DNA from 4 places in the Paenibacillus sp. FSL R10-2748 genome. Region 1 is predicted to be linked to each of the others. Evidence: riboswitches for the same ligand, from Rfam matches in the RefSeq annotation. Region 1 holds a riboswitch; each other region holds the start of a gene.
The links. A riboswitch is a leader RNA that binds a small molecule or an ion and turns the genes downstream of it on or off. The one in region 1 is predicted to bind cyclic di-AMP.

Region 1 (4,791 bases):
ATGCATGCAGTAGAAGATTATTTAATGTCACGCTACCAGATGTATTGGCAAATTTATTTTCATCCTGTAACACGCAGCTCGGAAATCCTTTTACGTAAAATTTTCAAGCGAGCAAAGGAATTGTTTAAAAACGGATATGAGTTTGGTTTTCTGCTGGACCCGCTGCCGGATCTGTTGAAAGGAGAGCTTACAGTAGAGCAATATCTGATGCTCGACGAGTCATTAATCCAGACCGTATTTAGCCAGTGGAAACGAGAAAAGGACGAGATTTTAAGTGATTTGAGCAGCCGTTTTATGGACCGTAGATTGTATAAATATGTAGAGATTGAAAATATGGATACAGATACCATTGACAGTATTAGAGAAGCTTTGAAAGAGGCTGGTTTGCACCCTGAATATGATTTTGAAATTGATTTTCCGACAGATCTTCCTTATGATGTGTTTCGGCAGGGTGGCTCGACGGACAACCAGATTTTACTGCTTGGACGTCAGGGCGAGGTGAGTGAAATATCCGAAGTTTCGGAAATTGTGCGCTCAATAAGTGGTATTCACCGAGGAAAATATCATATGTATTTTCCCCAGAATAAATTGAACGCGGTAAAAGACAGGCTTCCTGCCGAAATAAGGAATTATTTTGTCAAAGAATAGACAACTATATAGAAATGTAAGTAAAAAAAGGAGATGTAAACCTTGGATTTATTCGACACTCATACTCACTTGGATGCGCCACAATTTGACGAAGATCGTGAAGAAGTTATAGCACGTGCTGTCGAATCAGGAGTAACACGGATGATCAATATCGGATTTAATCGTGAGACCATTCCATCCACTATGAAATTGGCCGAGACGTATGATTTTATTTATGCGGCAGTTGGATGGCATCCGCAGGATGCTATTACAATGCAGGAGGGCGATCTAGAATGGATTGCATCGTTATGCAGTCATAAAAAGGTTGTAGCCATCGGAGAGATCGGTCTGGATTATTATTGGGATACATCACCGAAGGATGTGCAGCATCGGGTGTTTCGAAATCAAATTGGTCTGGCTCGTGAGCTCAAAATGCCCATTGTTATTCATAACCGGGATGCACATGAAGATATTGTTAGGATATTGCGCGAGGAAAAAGCGAGTGAGATTGGAGGAGTCATGCACTCCTTTTCGGGTAGCTGGGAGACAGCCAAAATGGTGCTGGATATGGGATTTCACCTTTCCTTTGGTGGTCCAATAACGTTCAAAAATGCCAAGCAGCCAAAAGAGGTGCTCGCACAGGTGCCGCTGGACCGTCTGCTCATTGAAACTGATGCTCCCTATCTGACGCCTCATCCGTTTCGTGGGAAGCGAAATGAGTCTGCACATGTGAGACTGGTAGCAGAGGCTGCAGCCCAAATCAAAGGGATTACAGTGGAGGAATTAGTGTCAATAACGACCCAAAATGCCCTGGAACGATTTGACATTCAATGAAAAAGTGAAGAAATCGATCAAAATAAAGAGATAGACGAAGCTAATCATGAATTTGTTGCAGGAAACTCGAGAATATTACAATATTTTAACCGAATATTTTAAAAAATGTACTTGAAACCTGCTTTACAACATGCATAGAAACAGGATATCATCTTTTCAGTGAATTGTTGTTTGAATGTAAACATCAACAAGTCATTTCATGAACCAGTCTCGCTGAGTCCCTTTTACAGGGAACGGGGGAACCGATATGGCTTACAGTACGTCCGGCATATGTGCAAGAAGGGAACGTCTCTTCCGCCAGGCCGGCTCGACCGAAATTCTTTCCCCGGATGGGATTGAATAGGTGGAGGAGCCGTATTTCGATTTCTTTCTGGGTCTTCGGGGTGAATGTGAAGGCGACCGCCATGAGCGGTTGACCCAAGCTAGGGCGACTCTCTACGTCCGAACCCGACAGCTAACCCCGTAAGCGTAACAAGAGAGAAGCCATCTCGTGCATGAGTTTTCCCGCATATTCACACATGCCGGAAGCCACGAAAGAGCTCTCTAGTCTCTTTCTCTGGCTTTTTTTGTTGTGAATAAAAGAAAATCTGTCATCATACTGTGGTTAAACAGGGGAGGACAGCATGCCGCGAAGACGGGTACATGGTGCAGGACAGTCGCAGTTTGGGCTTGTCTTGTAGAAAATCTGTTATAGTCACGTCAAATCTCAACTATGTCTTACTCCAGACGGCGGGCTATGTAAGGAGGACGGAGGAAATGGGCATTTTCCAAAAAAAGGATACCCATGAGTCACGCTCATCCAGCATGTCTTACGTATTGCGTTGGAAGCAAGAGAATGTGCGCCAGGCTGCTTTGGTTGCTATATTTCTAATCGCGCTAACGATTATGATTTCAATTCTGATGTACACGCAATCTAAAAAACAAGTCTTTTTTGTCATCGATGGCAAGGCGTCTGCGGTAGAAACCCGGGAATCCAAGCTTCAAGATTTGCTGAGCGAGCATTCCATTTCACTTCAGCCGCATGATACAGTTTCCATGCCGCTAAATGGAGCAATACAGGATGGCGATCGCGTAGTCATTAAACGTGCCAATCAAGTCAAAGTATCTTCAGGCAATGAGACGAAAAAGCTGTACACAACAGAAAATACAGTAGAAGGTGCCATTCGTACCTCGGGCTATAAATTATCATCAACGGATAAAGTTTATCCTGCGTTGGATGCCTCTGTTTCGTCTAACATGGACATAAAAATCGTCCGTGTGAAGAAACAGCAGGTCGAACAGAAAAAACAGGTGCCTTATCAGGTCATCAAAACGGCCGATCCGAGTCTTTATAAAGGCGATAATCGGGTCATTCAAAGCGGCAAATCGGGTGTGGTCGTCCAGCACGTTCAAAAGGTATATCATGATGGAAAGTTGGTATCCAAACAGCTGGTTAACAAGGAGGTTGCACAGAACCGTGTGGATAAAGTCATTGCAGTAGGAACGAAGAAAAAACCGGTCGTTCTGGCTGCTTCCGTCGGTCCCAATGATGCGGTTAAGGCAACAACGGTTAGTTCGGGCAGTGCTGTCCGTAAAGCAGGCGTCAATTTTAAATATAGCAAAGTTTTACAAAATGTCTCCATGACGGCGTATTCCTCACAGGAGCCAGGTATCGGTACACGTACTGCATCCGGCGCACGTGTCACGGAAGGACGCACCATCGCGGTCGATCCGAGTGTAATTCCAATCGGCTGGTGGGTGTATATCGAAGGGGTGGGCTTCCGCCGTGCGGAGGATACCGGTGGCGCGATTAAAGGCCACAAAATCGATGTGTATTATGAGAGTTTGAGCCGAGCCAACCAATTTGGTCGTAAGCACGGTAAAACCGTTTATGTTATCGGACCGGTAAAGCCTGAAATCAACTAAAACAGGTTGTGTATGTTGAGGGCAATGCGATAGTATTAACAACATAGTTATGCCATGCTAAGAAGAGGATATCCTCTTCTTATTTTGTTTTCAAAAGCAGGGAAAGATAAATATAGCTTGCTGTGTAGCAGTGGAGGGAAACGCAAATGATCAAGGAAGTGATCGTGGTAGAGGGCCGGGATGATACGGTGGCCATTCGCCGCGCTGTTGAAGCGGATACGATAGAAACTGGCGGCTCCGCCATTAATAAAATGACGCTGCGTAAAATTGCATTGGCGCAGGAGCGGCGGGGGGTCATCATTTTAACCGATCCCGATCATGCAGGGGAGCGCATCCGTAAGATTATCGCTTCCAAGGTACCCGGCTGCAAGCAGGCCTTTATACCCGAGGCAGAAGCGACGCGTAAAGGAGATATTGGCGTGGAGAATGCCTCACCGGAAGCGATCAGACACGCTCTTGCACGGGTCCATACGACAGTGGAAGGCGCCGACCCGCTGATTGAGTGGGCGGACCTGATTGATGCTGGACTCATCACCCATCCCAATGCTGCTGCACGCCGTATGGCCTTAGGGAATGTGCTGGGTATTGGTTATTGTAACGGAAAGCAGCTACATAAACGGCTCTCTGTATTTCAGATCAGCCGCGAGGAATTTGCCGGGGCGCTGGCACAAATTGAAAGTGAAGGATTGTGATATCCGTATGACAGGGATTCAAGATATAGCAACACCGCGGCGTACGAAGGACATTATTCAACGGCACGGTTTTTCGTTCAAAAAGAGTTTGGGACAAAATTTCCTGATTGATCAGAATATTCTCAATAAGATTGTAAATGCTGCCGGATTGGATGAGACGAAGGGCGCACTTGAGATCGGTCCTGGGATTGGTGCTTTGACCGAGAAGCTAGCCCAATCGGCCAAGGCAGTTACCGCTGTCGAGATTGACCAGCGGCTGCTGCCAATTCTCGAAGAAGTGTTGGCCCCTTACGAGCATGTGAAGGTACGTCATGGAGATGTGTTGAAGCTGGATTTGCGCGAGGTGTTCGCAGCCGATTTTGCAGACGTGAGCAAAGTAAGTGTCGTGGCTAATCTGCCGTACTACGTTACTACACCGATTCTGATGAGGCTGCTGGAGGACAAGCTCCCTCTGGAGAATATCGTCGTTATGATCCAAAAAGAAGTGGCTGAGCGTATGGCTGCGTCTCCTGGAACGAAGGATTACGGCAGCCTGAGCATTGCGGTGCAATATTACAGCGAACCTGAATTAGTCTGTATTGTGCCGAATACAGTATTTATTCCCCAGCCGAATGTGGAGTCTGCAGTCATCCGGTTGCGTGTACGGGAAGCCCCTCCAGTGGAAGTGGTGGATGAGAAGCATTTCTTTGAAGTGGTTCATGCTGCTTTTGCCCAGCGTCGTAAAACCATTTCC
Region 2 (4,791 bases), on a different contig from region 1:
AGAGATTGCTCAAAAAGTGCCCAATGCCTCTGTAACTTCACTGGATAAAATATCTGACCTGGTACTCCAGCTGCGGACCCAGCGTGTGAACGCTGTCGTGATCGAAGATACGGTTGCTAAAGGATACACGTTAGACGGTACCGTAACCCTTGCCAAGGCTGTGCCTGAGGATGCGGGAGCAGAAACAGCTGTAGGTATCCGTAAAGGGAATGCAGAATTGCTTGCTTCTGTAAATAAAACGTTGGCCCGCCTGAAAGCAGACGGGTCGATTGAGAAGTTTTCCACGGAAGCGAGTGCACTTTCTGCGGATCGTCAGGTTTCTTCTAATAACATTGTAGATATTTTTTGGAAATACCGCAGTTTATACGCTACGGGTATCGGCTACACCTTGTTGCTGTCTGCGCTCGGAGTACTGTTCGGATTCATCATTGGTCTGATCATATCCTTGCTACGTATGAGTGGAGTACGCATCATTGAGTGGTTAGGTACCACTTATGTAGAGATACTGCGTGGCACACCTATGCTGGTGCAACTCATGATTATTCACTACGGGGTTGCTTTGACGCTGGGTGTCAATTTTACTCCACTCCAGTCTGGTATAATCACATTATCTCTGAATAGCTCGGCATATCTGGCTGAAATTTTCCGTGCAGGTATCCAGGCAGTAGACCGTGGACAGATGGAGGCTGCCCGTTCATTGGGTATGGGACGAGGCAAAGCTATGCGTCATGTCATTTTACCGCAAGCGTTTAAATCTATTTTGCCTGCTATCGGTAATGAGTTTATTACGATCATTAAAGAATCATCCATTATTTCGACCATTGGGATGGTGGATATTATGTATCAGGCCCAAGTCATTAAGAACATTACCTACGAAGGATTAAGTCCGTTCGTAATCGCAGCCGCTATTTATTTTGTAATGACATTCAGCTTGTCTAAGCTGCTGGGTTTATGGGAAAGGAAGTTGAGAGCCAGTGATCACCGTTAAACAACTGCGTAAATCGTTCGGCAAGAATGAGATTTTAAAAGGCATTGATATAGATATCGCCAAAGGTGAAGTCGTCGTCATCATCGGTCCCAGCGGTTCGGGGAAGAGTACGTTTTTACGTTGCATGAATCTGCTAGAACAGCCTACGGACGGGGAGATTTTGTTTGAGGGCGAGCCGATTACAGCTCGTGGTCATAATATTAATGTAACCCGGGAGAAGATGGGGATGGTGTTCCAGCATTTTAATCTGTTCCCGCATAAAACAGTGTTGCAGAACCTGACGCTAGCACCAACGCAGGTTAGAAGACAGTCAGGGAAGGAAGCGGAAAAAATTGCGCTAGAACTCCTGCGTACCGTAGGGCTTGAGGATAAGAAGAATACCTATCCGAACCAGCTATCCGGTGGTCAGAAGCAACGTATTGCGATTGCGCGTGCTTTGGCCATGCAGCCGCACGTAATGCTGTTCGATGAGCCGACTTCTGCATTGGACCCTGAAATGGTTGGAGAGGTTCTGGATGTAATGAAGAAGCTCGCCGAAGGCGGCATGACCATGGTAATCGTGACGCATGAAATGGGCTTTGCCCGCGAGGTAGGCGATCGAATCATCTTTATGGATAACGGTCAAATTGTGGAACAAGGTACACCAGAGCAGGTATTTGGTACTCCAAGCCATGATCGCACCCGTGATTTTCTTGCCAAAGTATTGTAAGAAAGTGCTGATATGAGCTATAAAAAAGCCCTCCGTTTGACGGAGGGCTTTTTCTTTTTTTGTCACCATTTCACCATATTTTCGTAACAAATATCGATTTCTTGGTGACAAAATTGTAACGAGTATAGTATGATGTTCAAGGTTCCCAACATTTTCATGCGGATAAGGTTACAAAATTGTGATATTATGCAGTAAGCCAAAACTTACCGGGACAGCATGCGGTTATGACAAACGCTGAATGCTGGGCCCAAACTATGGGAAGTGCGGGGGACGTAACAACGGCAGTCTTTCCGAAACGTCATAAGACGATATGGAATATGCCTAGGGGTGAATTGCACAAGCATAGGGCTTCTCCTGAGTCCGAATCCGACAGCTAACTTCGCAGGCATAACAGAGGAGGTACATATCTTTGAAACATCTAAAACATATTGGAAAAACCATGAAATTTGCGGTGCTTGCCGCAGCCATTGCAGGGCTGGCACAGACAGCTGGAGTAGCGGATGCTGCTTCGCTTCATACTGCCAAAGATGGCGATACCTTCTTTTTGCTTGCTCAACGTTATGGAGTATCAGTGGACGAGCTGACGAAGGCGAACCCAAACATTGCCTCTAACAATATATATGCAGGTCTGCAAATTAAGGTACCTGGTGAAAAAAGTGTGAATGCAGCTTCGGATTCGAAGCCTCAGCTTCTTACGGAGAAAGCACCAGCGAATGAGGGGCCAACGATTGAAGCGTGGGGCAAAACATTTAACTATAGCAAAATAGTTGACGTTAAGGCTACTGCGTATTCTGCCGCAGCCGATGAGAATGGTAAATGGGGAGCAGTGGACTACTACGGCAATCCACTTAAACTAGGTACAATTGCGGTAGACCCGAACGTCATTCCGATGGGCACGAAAGTGCTGGTTACAGGCTATTCCCACCCAGGTTTGCCGGATCATTCTTTTGTAGCTGTCGCTCGCGATCAGGGCAGCGCTATTACAGGAAAACGGATTGATATCTTTATTCCTGGCAACAAATCATTTGTGAACGACTTTGGATTTCAAAATGTGAAGCTGTACGTTATTGATAAATAGCATTATACGTATATACGGTTTAATTAAACATAATATATATTATGTAAACTTAATGCCTGTATCCTACCGCATATAACTAGGTCAGACTCTTATCAGGTCCTATCCATAAAAAAGGCTGTCTTGACGAGCAGAAAACTTCTGCTGGTAAGACAGCCTTTTTACGTTGCTTTAGCTTGTAGCTCAATCCTAAACATATGGTTATTTCTGTTCCGATGTGTGGAGTAGCCGGGGGACTGTCACAAATTTGTAGCCCTTAGCTTTTAGAGAGTGAATTAGACCCGGCAGAGCTTGGACAGTGCCTTGCAAGTTGGAACTTTGACCTCCACCTGCGTGCATTAAAATAATAGAGCCAGGCCCAGTAGCTGGGATCACATTGCGCTGAATTTGTGTTTTACTTAGTCCCTTCCAGTCGAGAGAGTCTACATTCCAATTGACAATCATGTAGCCATGACGACGTGCCCACTGGATTTGAGGCTCCGTGATTTCACCGTAGGGTGGACGAATCAACTTGGGGCGAAAACCTGCGCTGGCTTGTAAAATACGTTCTGTTTTTGTAATCTGGTTGCGAAAGCGTTCTGGTGTGGCCTTCCTAAAATCCGGATGAGTATAGGAATGGTTTCCTATAGCATGGCCTTCACGGATAATACGGCGTATGATCCCCGGATGCTTTTCCGCACGGTGACCGACGATGAAAAATGTAGCTTTGATGCCATTGGCGTGTAATACGTCCAAAACCTGCGGCGTATACCTAGAATCGGGCACATCATCAAAGGTTAGGGCAATTTGGCGGGTGTGTGGGCCGCACATTTTAAAAATGTCCGCATGTTTTTTTCGCAGCATTGCTAATGTAGGAGTTGCTCGATCTATGCTCTGTTGTACAGAAGAAGCAACAGTTGCTTCCTTGGGATGGGGCGTTCCGATGTTGGGAGGCGCATCCGCGTGAACGGGTAAACTTGAAAATGCTAGTAACAGTGCCAAGCCTGGCAACACTCCCCTGTACGGCATATGTATCCCCCCTTTCCGTGCAGTGATACCTAGTGGTGCTCTCGACTATTATGTACCTGTCCTATTAAAAATATGCTGGTTACCAAGTTCGGCTCATAAACGACTGGAAAGAAGTCCACGATGAAACGATTATCAATGAAGATGATGGAGCTAAACGTACATATTCTCTTAAACATGACCGAAAACAGGAGCATTTTCGCAAGTTTTAGCCTTACAACGAATTCGGTATACCGTGACAGCTGGTGTATAATGGGGATGCAATTCATAATTATACAGACATGGAATTGAAGGAAGGATGGATAAAAGTGACCGACTTGTTTACTCCTTATCAATTAAAGGGGCTTTCTTTAAAAAATCGGATTGTCATGCCCCCGATGTGCCAATACAGCGTGGAGGCCAAGGACGGAAATCCAACGGATTGGCATCATGTCCATTATGTGAGCCGGGCAGTAGGAGGCACTGGACTTATTATTGTGGAAATGACAGCGGTCCATCCAGATGGACGTATTACAGATCGTGATTTGGGTATTTGGAGTGACGAACATATTCCTGCATATCGTAAGATTGTAGAGGAAGTTCACAAGTATGGTGCCAAAATTGGCATTCAACTAGGCCACGCTGGACGCAAGGCTGAAGATGCTGAGCAACCTGTGGGTCCTTCCTCGATTCCTTTTAGCGAACGCTTTAAAGAGCCGCACGCCTTAAAGACAGCTGAAGTCAGGGAACTGGTTCAGGCATACAAAGAAGGCGCGCGCCGCGCGGTGGAAGCAGGTTTTGACACGGTCGAGATACATGGCGCTCACGGCTATCTGATCCATCAATTTCATTCGCCTTTAACAAATGCCAGAGAAGATGAATATGGGCAGGATTTGTCACTGTTCGGTGTTGAGGTCATACATGCTGTTAAAGAGGTTCTTCCTGCTGATATGCCTGTGCTTATGCGGATTTCTGCCAAAGAATACGTCGAGGATGGATATAATGTGGAATACATAACAGGCGTAGGGGAACGAT
Region 3 (4,791 bases), on a different contig from region 1:
CGTGGCTGAACATGGCGGCAATAAAACCGTAACGCAGGAACACAAAACTGAACAGCAAGCCAAGAAAAGTCAGCTCAATAGGTCTGGAAATCACCGGATAGATCGGATAAAGTGTATGTCCCAGTGCCCAAATCAGCGTGGTGATCAGACAAGCAACAAAAGTGTTTTTCACTATTTTTTTGACCATCGGAATACCAAACAGACGGTAGACAGTCTCTTCTCCAATACCTGCCATCCAGGCCATAATCGGCAGTAACCATGGATAAGCCATATTGTAAGGGGATTGCGTGGCATCTGTTGTGGAGAATGTATTAAATGTGCGCTCCAGTATAAAGAATAAGATGGATTGTACCCCGAGTAAAATAAAGGCCCACAAGTAGCCAACATACATACTGCGAAGCACATACAGCCCGTAGCCCGGCTCTTTCGCACGCGGCCATGCATTCAGTCCAACCTGACGCATAAGTCCGTCACCGCCGACCAAGGAGAAGTAGAGCGCTACTGCCATGAAGAAGGTAACACCAATCTGGAACACCATAAGAAATATAAGCATGCCCTTACCGCCTGCTTCTGCTTGCAATAAAGGCAGCATGTTCATTGTCCCAGCTATACTTGCAATAAAGTATATAACGGACAGAACAATGCCGCGTACAAATGAAGTATGTCGTCGGGTGAGTGACGCATACACAATGGCAAGAACACCCAGCACAAAGCTAAATAGGGCATAACCCGCATAGGTCATCCAATTCGCCCAAAATGTTTGCTTTTCGATATAATCGGTATAGGACGACGGGGCCGAAAAGCTTTGAGAGAAGGAGCGAACATCACCGTCTTCGAAAGTAAAAGCCAATGTAAGTACCGAGGCGCCGATTTTTTTATCGTCTACGGTATACTTTAATCCACCTTCTTTTTCAGTGGTGGCGAGCTTCAAGTCCGACGGCTTAAAACCAAAGCGCTTAACCCATACTGCGGCCGCCTGCTCCTTGGCTTCAAGCGTCATGCCGTCCTCAGCTACACGTATAAGCCTGTTACGTGCTTCTTCATCCGTAGAAATATCAGCCTGTGTGTAATTGGTACTGGAGGTGATCCGTTTAAAGCTAACGACCTTCCCAGTGGATAAATCCACATGAATTTGCAGTTTGCTTTTCGCTGAGGATTCAGGCAGATCAACCCGAAAGGTTTCGTAAGGGTAATTTTTCTTCCATGTACGGTCGTACTGTTGAAGCAGTTTTTCTCTAGATAAATAACCGTACAAATCTGTTTCGGCCTGATAGGTCACGACAGGCTCCTCTGGCTGTGATTCAGTATAGCCCAACTCGGAGCGGGCAAAGTCCAATGCGTGTATGACCGCTTCTTGTTTGCTGATGACCTTTGCGTTCATTACTGATTCTGGACTCGGATTGCTAAGCGAGGGAATAAGCAATTGAAAGATAAAAAAGCAAATCAGGCCAATCCCGCCCAGCAAGCCTAATTTTTTGAAGTTGGCCGTGAGCACGACCGGTTTCCCGATAGGATTCATGAGTTTCCTCCTTAATCTGTAAATAAGAACATCCATTAAAGATATCATACTGCACAGGTTCCCGCCAACAGACCAGCGATATTCATGAAAATAGAGTGAAAGCACTTTAAAGTTCCAATAAAATAAGATAAGCTGCGATTAAACGATGCCCATTCGCAAAATAAAGCCAATTTCACGTTTTTTCGGCGAAATCGGTTTTGTGATCTGGATATAGAAGGATTATAATCTTGAGGCAATGCCTATAAAATACATAGGTAATGATATACAGTTGAGCCGAATTTCTATGAGAAAACGGGGGAACCATGTTACTGGGGTGAATTTTACAGCTGATCCTGCTGGATTGGATGTGTAAATAGGGCATACTGTGCTGCCCGAATCCGTCAGCTAACCTCGTAGGCTGTGAGCAGGAACCAAGTCAGGCACTCGGTTTTCCGGTGTCTTTTTTTGTGTGTATAAAAGTGTTTGGATTGGTTAGACCGCTGCGGGTGCAGATTATTCTTCCGATTGCTGTTATCCCCGGATTTTTTGATTGTATAACCCCTTTAATGGTTAAAATCCGGAGATAAAGGCAAACGCTTCGCTTCTTCAGAACAATTCTGCTCCCTTCGCTGCTGCCCGCCAATAGCACAGGGGGCAGAGTAGTGCTTGACATGCATTCTTCCTGTATTCAGGGAATGCTAATTATAGTTACTAAAGGTTTGGAAAAATCAAAAAAATTAGGGGCAACGACGATCGGAAGATCAAATGGAACGCGTAGCGGGCTTACACCGTATTAAATCACTGTTTTTATAGTTTTAAGGATTAGGAGAGAAGTGATGAATAGATGAATCCCAATGCAAGCTGGCTCCGGCTTTCTCCACCGCAGATATTCGTTGCGGGCTTTGCCATTATCATTCTAATAGGTAGTTTATTGTTAATGCTGCCGATCTCCAATACAACAGGAAAGCCACTTGCGTTTATAGACGCTTTGTTTACTGCCGCTTCCGCGACCTGTGTTACAGGGCTTGTCGTAAAGGATACGGGGACCTTTTTTACAACCTTTGGTCAAGTTGTTATCGCTGCGCTCATTCAGATCGGCGGCCTGGGCTTTATGACTATGGCTACCTTGATCGCGCTGGTGTTCAAACGTCGGATTTCCTTACGGGAGCGCCTCATTTTACAGGAAGCGATGAATCAGACCTCTGTCGAAGGAATTGTCGGATTGATTCGTAAGGTGCTGCTGTACTCGCTGGTCATTGAGGGCGTATGTGCTGCAATATTTGCGATTCGCTGGTCGTTTGATATGCCTGTAGGCAGGGCGATTTATTTTGGGATTTGGCATGCCATCTCCATGTTTAACAATGCTGGTTTTGACTTATTCGGGCACTTTCGCAGCCTGACAGATTATGTATATGATCCGATTGTTAATTTTACAGCTATGTTCCTGATTATTTCAGGCGGAATTGGTTTTGTAGTGATGTCGGACCTGGCAGAATATCGCAAGCGCAAGAGACTTTCCTTGCATACTAAGGTGGTACTCAGCATGACGGGCGCTATGATTGTAGTCGGCACGCTCGTGATTTTTGTATTTGAGTTTACGAATCCAAAGACTCTTGGCTCGCTTGATTGGGGGGGGAAACTGCTGGGATCTTTATTCCAGTCCGTAACCCCTCGTACCGCAGGTGCCAATACACTGGACATTGCAGGCTTGCGGCAGGCTACGCAGTTTTTTATCATCATACTCATGTTTATCGGGGCTTCTCCTGGCTCTACTGGAGGCGGGATTAAGACCACAACATTCGCGCTGCTCATTGGAGCCGTGATTTCGATGCTACGGGGGCGTGAAGATATTGTACTGTTCAAGTACCGACTTGCGCAGGGACGAATTTACAAGGCTTTGACCATTACACTGCTGGGGTTGCTGTTCGTGATCGGGGTGACCATGATTTTGTCGGCAACCGAAGATCATCATTTTCTGATGATCTTGTTTGAGACGGTGTCTGCGTATGGTACGGTGGGGCTGTCGATGGGGCTTACACCTGATTTGACAGTCATAGGTAAGCTGGTGATTACCCTGACGATGTTTGCAGGTAGACTGGGGCCACTCACGCTAGCTTATGCACTGGGGCCGAAAAAGGGTAAAGAATTATATCGTCATCCGGAAGGCAAAATGATTATAGGATGAATCATTTCATGATATGTAGTATACATTTCGTGGGTTTAATCATTTCAGGATTTTGCAAAATTCGATACCAGTCGCTCCGAAGTCAAGATATAGACGAACTAAACCATTTCGATCTATATCTTCTTCATTGGAAGTCGCTTATGGGATTTTTGCAAAATCCTCATTTATGAAATTGATTCAGATAAGGGAGTTTTCGAGTAGATATGAAAACGCAGCAGTTTGTAGTTATTGGCTTGGGACGGTTTGGCTCAAGCCTGGCTTTGCAATTGGTGGATATGGGGTGCGAGGTGCTAGGCATTGACCGGAATGAGGATGTGGTGGACAGTATGAGTGAGATGTTGACACATACTGTCGTGGCGGACGCTACCGATGAAGACTCATTGCGATCACTGGGCATCCGTAATTTCGATTGCGGCATTGTTGCTATTGGTGATGACATTCAGGTAAGCATCCTGACCGCCATTTTGCTGAAGGAGCTGGGTGTGAAAAAAGTCGTAGCCAAAGCCATATCTGTGCTGCACGGGCGTGCGTTAGAGAAGCTCGGTGTGGACCGGATCATTTATCCAGAACGGGATATGGGTATCCGGGTGGCTCATCAGCTAGTCACGCCTAATTTGCTCGATTATTTGGAGTTGTCCAAAGAATACAGTATTGTGGAACTCAATGTACCTGCATGTCTGAATGGCAAAACGCTAGCAGAGCTAAATGCCCGTACTCGCTTTGGTTGTAGTGTCGTGGCGCTTCATACGGCGAACGGTATCCTGATCGCACCGACGGCTATGGATCGGCTAAAAGCAGACGATATTATGGTCATCATCGGCTCGAATGACAATATCGGTCGCTTTGAGGATGAGGTTGTTAATGTCAATGAAGAGGGCTAAACCCTCTACACCATACGATAGCCTGCAAACGACGCACGTGTCTCGCTAATCCAGCGTCGTGCTGTCGGACCGAGATCGGTCGTCTCCGAGTAAATGAGGGAGGTCGTTCGGCGTGTCTCCTTCAAATCGGGCAAGTACAATGCAGTGAGTCCATTATCCCGTAATAGTTCGCTGCGCAAATAGGATTTGGGTAGCAAGGCGGAAGCCTTACAGGTTGGAAGCAGGCG
Region 4 (4,791 bases), on a different contig from region 1:
TTGCCATTACAATCGGGACAGATAGCCTCCCCACAGCCGCTAAACCGCGAGTCATGGAAGTACGGCTCGGCTGCTGAGTACGCGCAAAACGCCTACTCTCGAGGCAAGCTGGTACTACGGGGCATTGAACGTCAGGTGGGTATGAAAAAAATGGATCGGATTATGCGGACCTACGTCCAGACGTACCGATTCAAGCATCCATCCTCCCAGGATTTTCAACGTATCGTGGAGAGAGCCACCGGACGCTCATGGAGCCACTATTTTGAACAGTATGTATATGACGGCCAGATGGCGGACTTTTCGGTGGATCATATCACGAACCAAAAGCTGGAGAATGGATATGAAGCAGTCGTGACGGTCAGCAAAAAAGGGGCGGATTATCCCAAGATCCCTGTCCAATTTACCTTCAAGGATGGTACCACGATATTCAAGGCTTGGGACGGCGCGGGCAAAAGCACAACTTTTCGGATCAAAAGTACTTCTCCCGTTTCCTATGTAACCCTTGATCCTCTATATACCATTGCACTGGAGAACAAGCACATTAACAATAGCCTAAAAGCCGAATTGGACGAAAAGCAACAAACCCGTTGGAATGTAAGTGTAACCAAGCTGTTAGAAACACTGCTTGGAAGTCTGTCATGGTGAGGTGTCTATAGATGCGGACTGTTATAAAAGAGGGCTGGGCGCTGGTGCGCATACGATTCTATATCGTTATCATTTTATTTCTGTATCGACTACTGTGGGGGGTGTTTCTCTATCGGCTGGTGCAGTCTGCCGTTATCCCGCTACTGCTCCGTTATCCTGATCAGGGTCAAAACGAGCTGGGACAGACCTTGTTTTGGATGGAGAGCCAGATTGCTCTGATGGACAGCCGGGAAGTACATGTGTATTTGTGGATACTACTAGGGGCGACTGTACTACGCATACTGATCACTCCCTTCATTAGAGCCGGAATATATCAAAGCCTGCATACCGATGCGACTGAACCGCAAAGCCTGTCCTTTTTCAAGGGTATGAAACGCCATGGCATGTCGTCGCTGTTGTATTACATCATCGAGTTGGGACTGCTGCTGCTTCCCGCCATTTGGGTAGTACCGAGACTCTACCCTATTGTAGCAGGAGCACTTCAATCTTCCTCTTATCTGCTGCATTTGTTGCCCTATGTCATGGGATGGATGGCATACGGATGGTTCATTCGGCAGTGCATCCTGTATATGCAACTGGGGACTGTCGGTGGTCACGCCATACTATCGTCCCTGCTCGCCTTCTTTCGCCAGCTCCTTCCAGCTGTCGGTATATCTCTTTTGCTTGGTGCTTGTGTGCTGCTGGTCTTCGGTCTATTTGGCACCGTGGCGATGATTTGGACTGGCATGCTGGCGCTCATTCTCCAGCAATCGTATCATTTTGTTACTAGTCTGGTCAGGCTGTGGCATATCAGTTCGCAGTACAGACTATGGCATACCGATATCTCCAGTAGAAGTTAAGCCCTGCCTTTATGTTTTTTACTTCATTTCCGTCTGTCGAAAAATCTTGATTCATATCCGCGCAAACGACACATAACTGAATACTGTTAACAACATCTGTTCCTTGGACATTAGGAGCAGATTTTTTTTGTAACTTTTTGCAATGAAACATTTGCCAAAGCCAGCCGTCTTTGTTACAATAATCGCAGTGAACTGATAGTAACAACTTTGTAATCTTTATTGTAACCTTTATCTCAAAAATAACGTTATTGTGAATACTGCTCTCCAAGGTGCACATCTTAAGTTAAGCCTAATTCCTGGCACCTAGGAAGCGGGGGAACCAGTTTGGGTGAATTGATCTCGCAACAGAGTGGTCATAGGGGAACCTTCTACCGAATCCTTAAGCTAACCTCGCAGGCATTGGAAGGGGTATATTTTTTTTGAAGAAGAAGCTAACGATCGCAGCTATGGGTCTTGCCATTGCCTTTACATCTTTTACATTCGGTGGCGGCAGTGCATATGCAGACTCTAAGATGGACCAGGTCATTCAAGATGCCAAAGGAACGAGCTACAGAAGCGGAGGCACTACACTCGAGGGATTCGATTGCTCCGGCTTCACAATGTATGTATTCAACAAACTGGGAATTAAACTTCCGCATCAATCCGGATCACAATTCAAAATGGGATCTTCTGTATCCCGCGATGAAATGAGACCTGGAGACCTGGTGTTCTTCAACACCACAGGAAGAGGCATTTCCCATGTAGGTATCTTCGTAGGTGAAGGGAAATTTGCCCACTCCTCGACTTCACGTGGTGTAGTAGTTAGCTCACTGAACGAAAATTATTACGCTAACCGCTATGTCGGTGCAAAAAGAATTATGAGCACAGACGCTTACCATTCTGTAGCTTCAGAAATTCCTGATGACGACAACGTAGAATAACTAACGCACAGCAAGCTAACCCTAGCCGCAATTTGATTCTGGCCGGAATCGAATTGCGGTTTTTTATGTCCACAACATCAGCAATTATTATCATTACTGACGAACTGAAGCCTCAAAAGGTTTCAATTTTAGCGAACATCGTCGGTTTTACCGTCAGCGCTGGGGGAGCATATGAGCAGTAATTCCTTCTTATTGAATGTATACCCGACTTGAGTATGAAATAAACACGCTTGCCATTCCCCTGCAACTTGTCTACAATCTGTTGTTAATGATTGAAGTACCTGTAAAAGGAGGATGGAACACATGCCGGCCTCAATATCCAACTATCGGATCGTACCGATGGACGAGCATCAAGCGGCTGCAATCTGTGAGTGGCGCTATGATCCACCTTATAATATATACGGTTGGCTCCCCTGGGAACAAATGAAGGCGCTTGAAGTCGAATTTGGAAGTCCCACGCTTCGCCAAGAGCAATATGTTGCCGTACTGGATGAAGAGAATAAGCTGACGGGATTTGCTCAATATTTTCCTATGATCGGTGTGACCCGGCTAGGTCTTGGAATGCATCCCGAAAGATGCGGACATGGCAAAGGCGCTGATTTTGTCCGTGCCATTGCAGAGGAAGCCCAACGACGCAACCCGAAGAATGAAATTGATCTAGAGGTACTCACTTGGAATCGGCGCGCTATCCGGGCTTACAAGGCGGCTGGATTTGAGCTTACAGATACCTATGAACGCCAGACTCCCGATGGCAAAAAACCGTTTTTTTGTATGGTATATCGTCCCGAGCACCAAACCCAGGTTCTATGATAAAAGCGCCTTCGGCATACAACCGCGATGTTGTATAGCGAAGGCGCTTTTATCATCATACGACAGATCATTACAAGCTCAATGACTGCTGCGCATTTTTTCAAAAGCTTCATTATATTGTTGGGCTTCCTTAATATCCACGGCCATAATACCGCCGTCGTCCCAAGAGGTCAAACGCAGAGTCACGGTCTTGTAATCAATCGTAATAAATGGATGATGATTGAATGCTTCAGATATAGCGGCAACTTCATCCACGAATGCAATCCCTTTCATAAAACTGGAAAAATTATATTTCCGAACGATCCAACGTCCTTCCTCCAGTTCCCAGCCCTCCAGTTTCTCCAGATGTGCTTCAATCTCTTCTTGTGTAAAAGGCATGTTACGAACTCCTCCCCGTTTATACGGAAGCCTTTCGACCGCTTAAATACGGCCAAAACTACGATATATTGGTGTACATATTACCACGGCCCCGTTGATAAATCCATAAGACGGACCTCAAATCAAAGGGACTGACGTCAGCTCCTCGTCTCCAATGAGTACATAGATACGATGCTGCTCCGGCTCATAGATCACAACGCCACTGCCTACAGTGATTATGGGCTCTGTACCCAGTGCATAAAATAAGTCTTCTGCCAAAGCTTCATTGACTTCCTGGCGTCCCGCCGGGTCCAGCCTGTCCCAATCTTCTGCTTCCATCTCGAAAAATTCGTAGCTGTCTGGGATGCGTCCCACAGCCTCTGTCAAATCGTTCAAAATTTGTTCATACTCACGCCCATGCTTTACTCCCATGCCATTTCCTCCAATGGTTCCGCCATTCAATACATAATCACCTTATTATACCGGAAATTCGCACTTAACAAAAAAGAGAGTTTTGTCGATAAATACTATAATCCGTCTTGTAATGACGCGCTTGGGGCAAGGACGACCCCGGCGGCATGAAAGGATTCAAAATCTATTCTCATGGATGAGGTGTATCATGCAAATTTCAACCATTATCGGACTTGTGCTCGGGATTATGTCACTGGTCGTCGGGATGATCTTAAAAGGCGCTCCGGTCGTCAATCTGGTCAATAATCCCGCTGCTTACATGATTATTTTCGTCGGAACGGCAGCGAGTATATTTATGGCCTTCCCGATGGCAGAAATCAAACGGATTCCGAAGCTGTTCAAGGTTATTTTCACCGAACAAAAACTGTTAGACCGCAAAGAGCTCATCGGTACGTTTACCGAGTGGGCATCCATTACCCGTCGTGAAGGTCTGCTCGCCTTGGAATCTAAGGTAGAGGAAATCGACGATCCCTTTATGCGTGGCGGCATGCGAATGATTATTGACGGAAATGATCAGGAATTCGTACGGGACGTTCTGATGGAGGATATCAATGCTACCGAGGACCGACATCGCTCTGGCGCGCTGATCTTCTCTCAAGCTGGTATGTACGCTCCAACGCTCGGGGTACTCGGTGCGGTTGTAGGTCTGATCGCCGCTCTGGCCGACCTTAGTGACATGGAAAAGCTCTCTCATGCCATTGCAGCAGCCTTCATTGCGACGTTGCTCGGTATTTTTACAGGTTATGTCC

Region 2: another riboswitch for cyclic di-AMP. It lies ahead of NSS66_RS06815 (3D domain-containing protein); the one in region 1 lies ahead of NSS66_RS25400 (3D domain-containing protein).
Region 3: another riboswitch for cyclic di-AMP. It lies ahead of NSS66_RS19310 (TrkH family potassium uptake protein); the one in region 1 lies ahead of NSS66_RS25400 (3D domain-containing protein).
Region 4: another riboswitch for cyclic di-AMP. It lies ahead of NSS66_RS26050 (C40 family peptidase); the one in region 1 lies ahead of NSS66_RS25400 (3D domain-containing protein).

What each region holds. Positions count from the first base shown of each region.
Region 1 is NZ_JBBOTK010000013.1:80,157-84,947, reverse strand. It holds gene NSS66_RS25410 (HD domain-containing protein) at 1-648, shown strand, start outside; gene NSS66_RS25405 (TatD family hydrolase) at 691-1,461, shown strand; cyclic di-AMP (ydaO/yuaA leader) riboswitch at 1,663-1,946, shown strand; gene NSS66_RS25400 (3D domain-containing protein) at 2,218-3,366, shown strand; gene rnmV (ribonuclease M5) at 3,513-4,058, shown strand; gene rsmA (16S rRNA (adenine(1518)-N(6)/adenine(1519)-N(6))-dimethyltransferase RsmA) at 4,066-4,791, shown strand, end outside.
Region 2 is NZ_JBBOTK010000002.1:101,047-105,837, reverse strand. It holds gene NSS66_RS06825 (ABC transporter substrate-binding protein/permease) at 1-988, shown strand, start outside; gene NSS66_RS06820 (amino acid ABC transporter ATP-binding protein) at 975-1,697, shown strand; cyclic di-AMP (ydaO/yuaA leader) riboswitch at 1,932-2,100, shown strand; gene NSS66_RS06815 (3D domain-containing protein) at 2,107-2,775, shown strand; gene NSS66_RS06810 (polysaccharide deacetylase family protein) at 2,974-3,780, opposite strand; gene NSS66_RS06805 (NADH:flavin oxidoreductase/NADH oxidase) at 4,086-4,791, shown strand, end outside.
Region 3 is NZ_JBBOTK010000006.1:247,456-252,246, reverse strand. It holds gene NSS66_RS19315 (CPBP family intramembrane glutamic endopeptidase) at 1-1,519, opposite strand, end outside; cyclic di-AMP (ydaO/yuaA leader) riboswitch at 1,781-1,933, shown strand; gene NSS66_RS19310 (TrkH family potassium uptake protein) at 2,343-3,683, shown strand; gene NSS66_RS19305 (potassium channel family protein) at 3,887-4,564, shown strand; gene NSS66_RS19300 (LysR family transcriptional regulator) at 4,570-4,791, opposite strand, start outside.
Region 4 is NZ_JBBOTK010000015.1:44,579-49,369, forward strand. It holds gene NSS66_RS26040 (M1 family metallopeptidase) at 1-645, shown strand, start outside; gene NSS66_RS26045 (hypothetical protein) at 657-1,484, shown strand; cyclic di-AMP (ydaO/yuaA leader) riboswitch at 1,761-1,898, shown strand; gene NSS66_RS26050 (C40 family peptidase) at 1,904-2,404, shown strand; gene NSS66_RS26055 (GNAT family N-acetyltransferase) at 2,708-3,214, shown strand; gene NSS66_RS26060 (4a-hydroxytetrahydrobiopterin dehydratase) at 3,293-3,592, opposite strand; gene NSS66_RS26065 (hypothetical protein) at 3,710-4,003, opposite strand; gene motA (flagellar motor stator protein MotA) at 4,191-4,791, shown strand, end outside.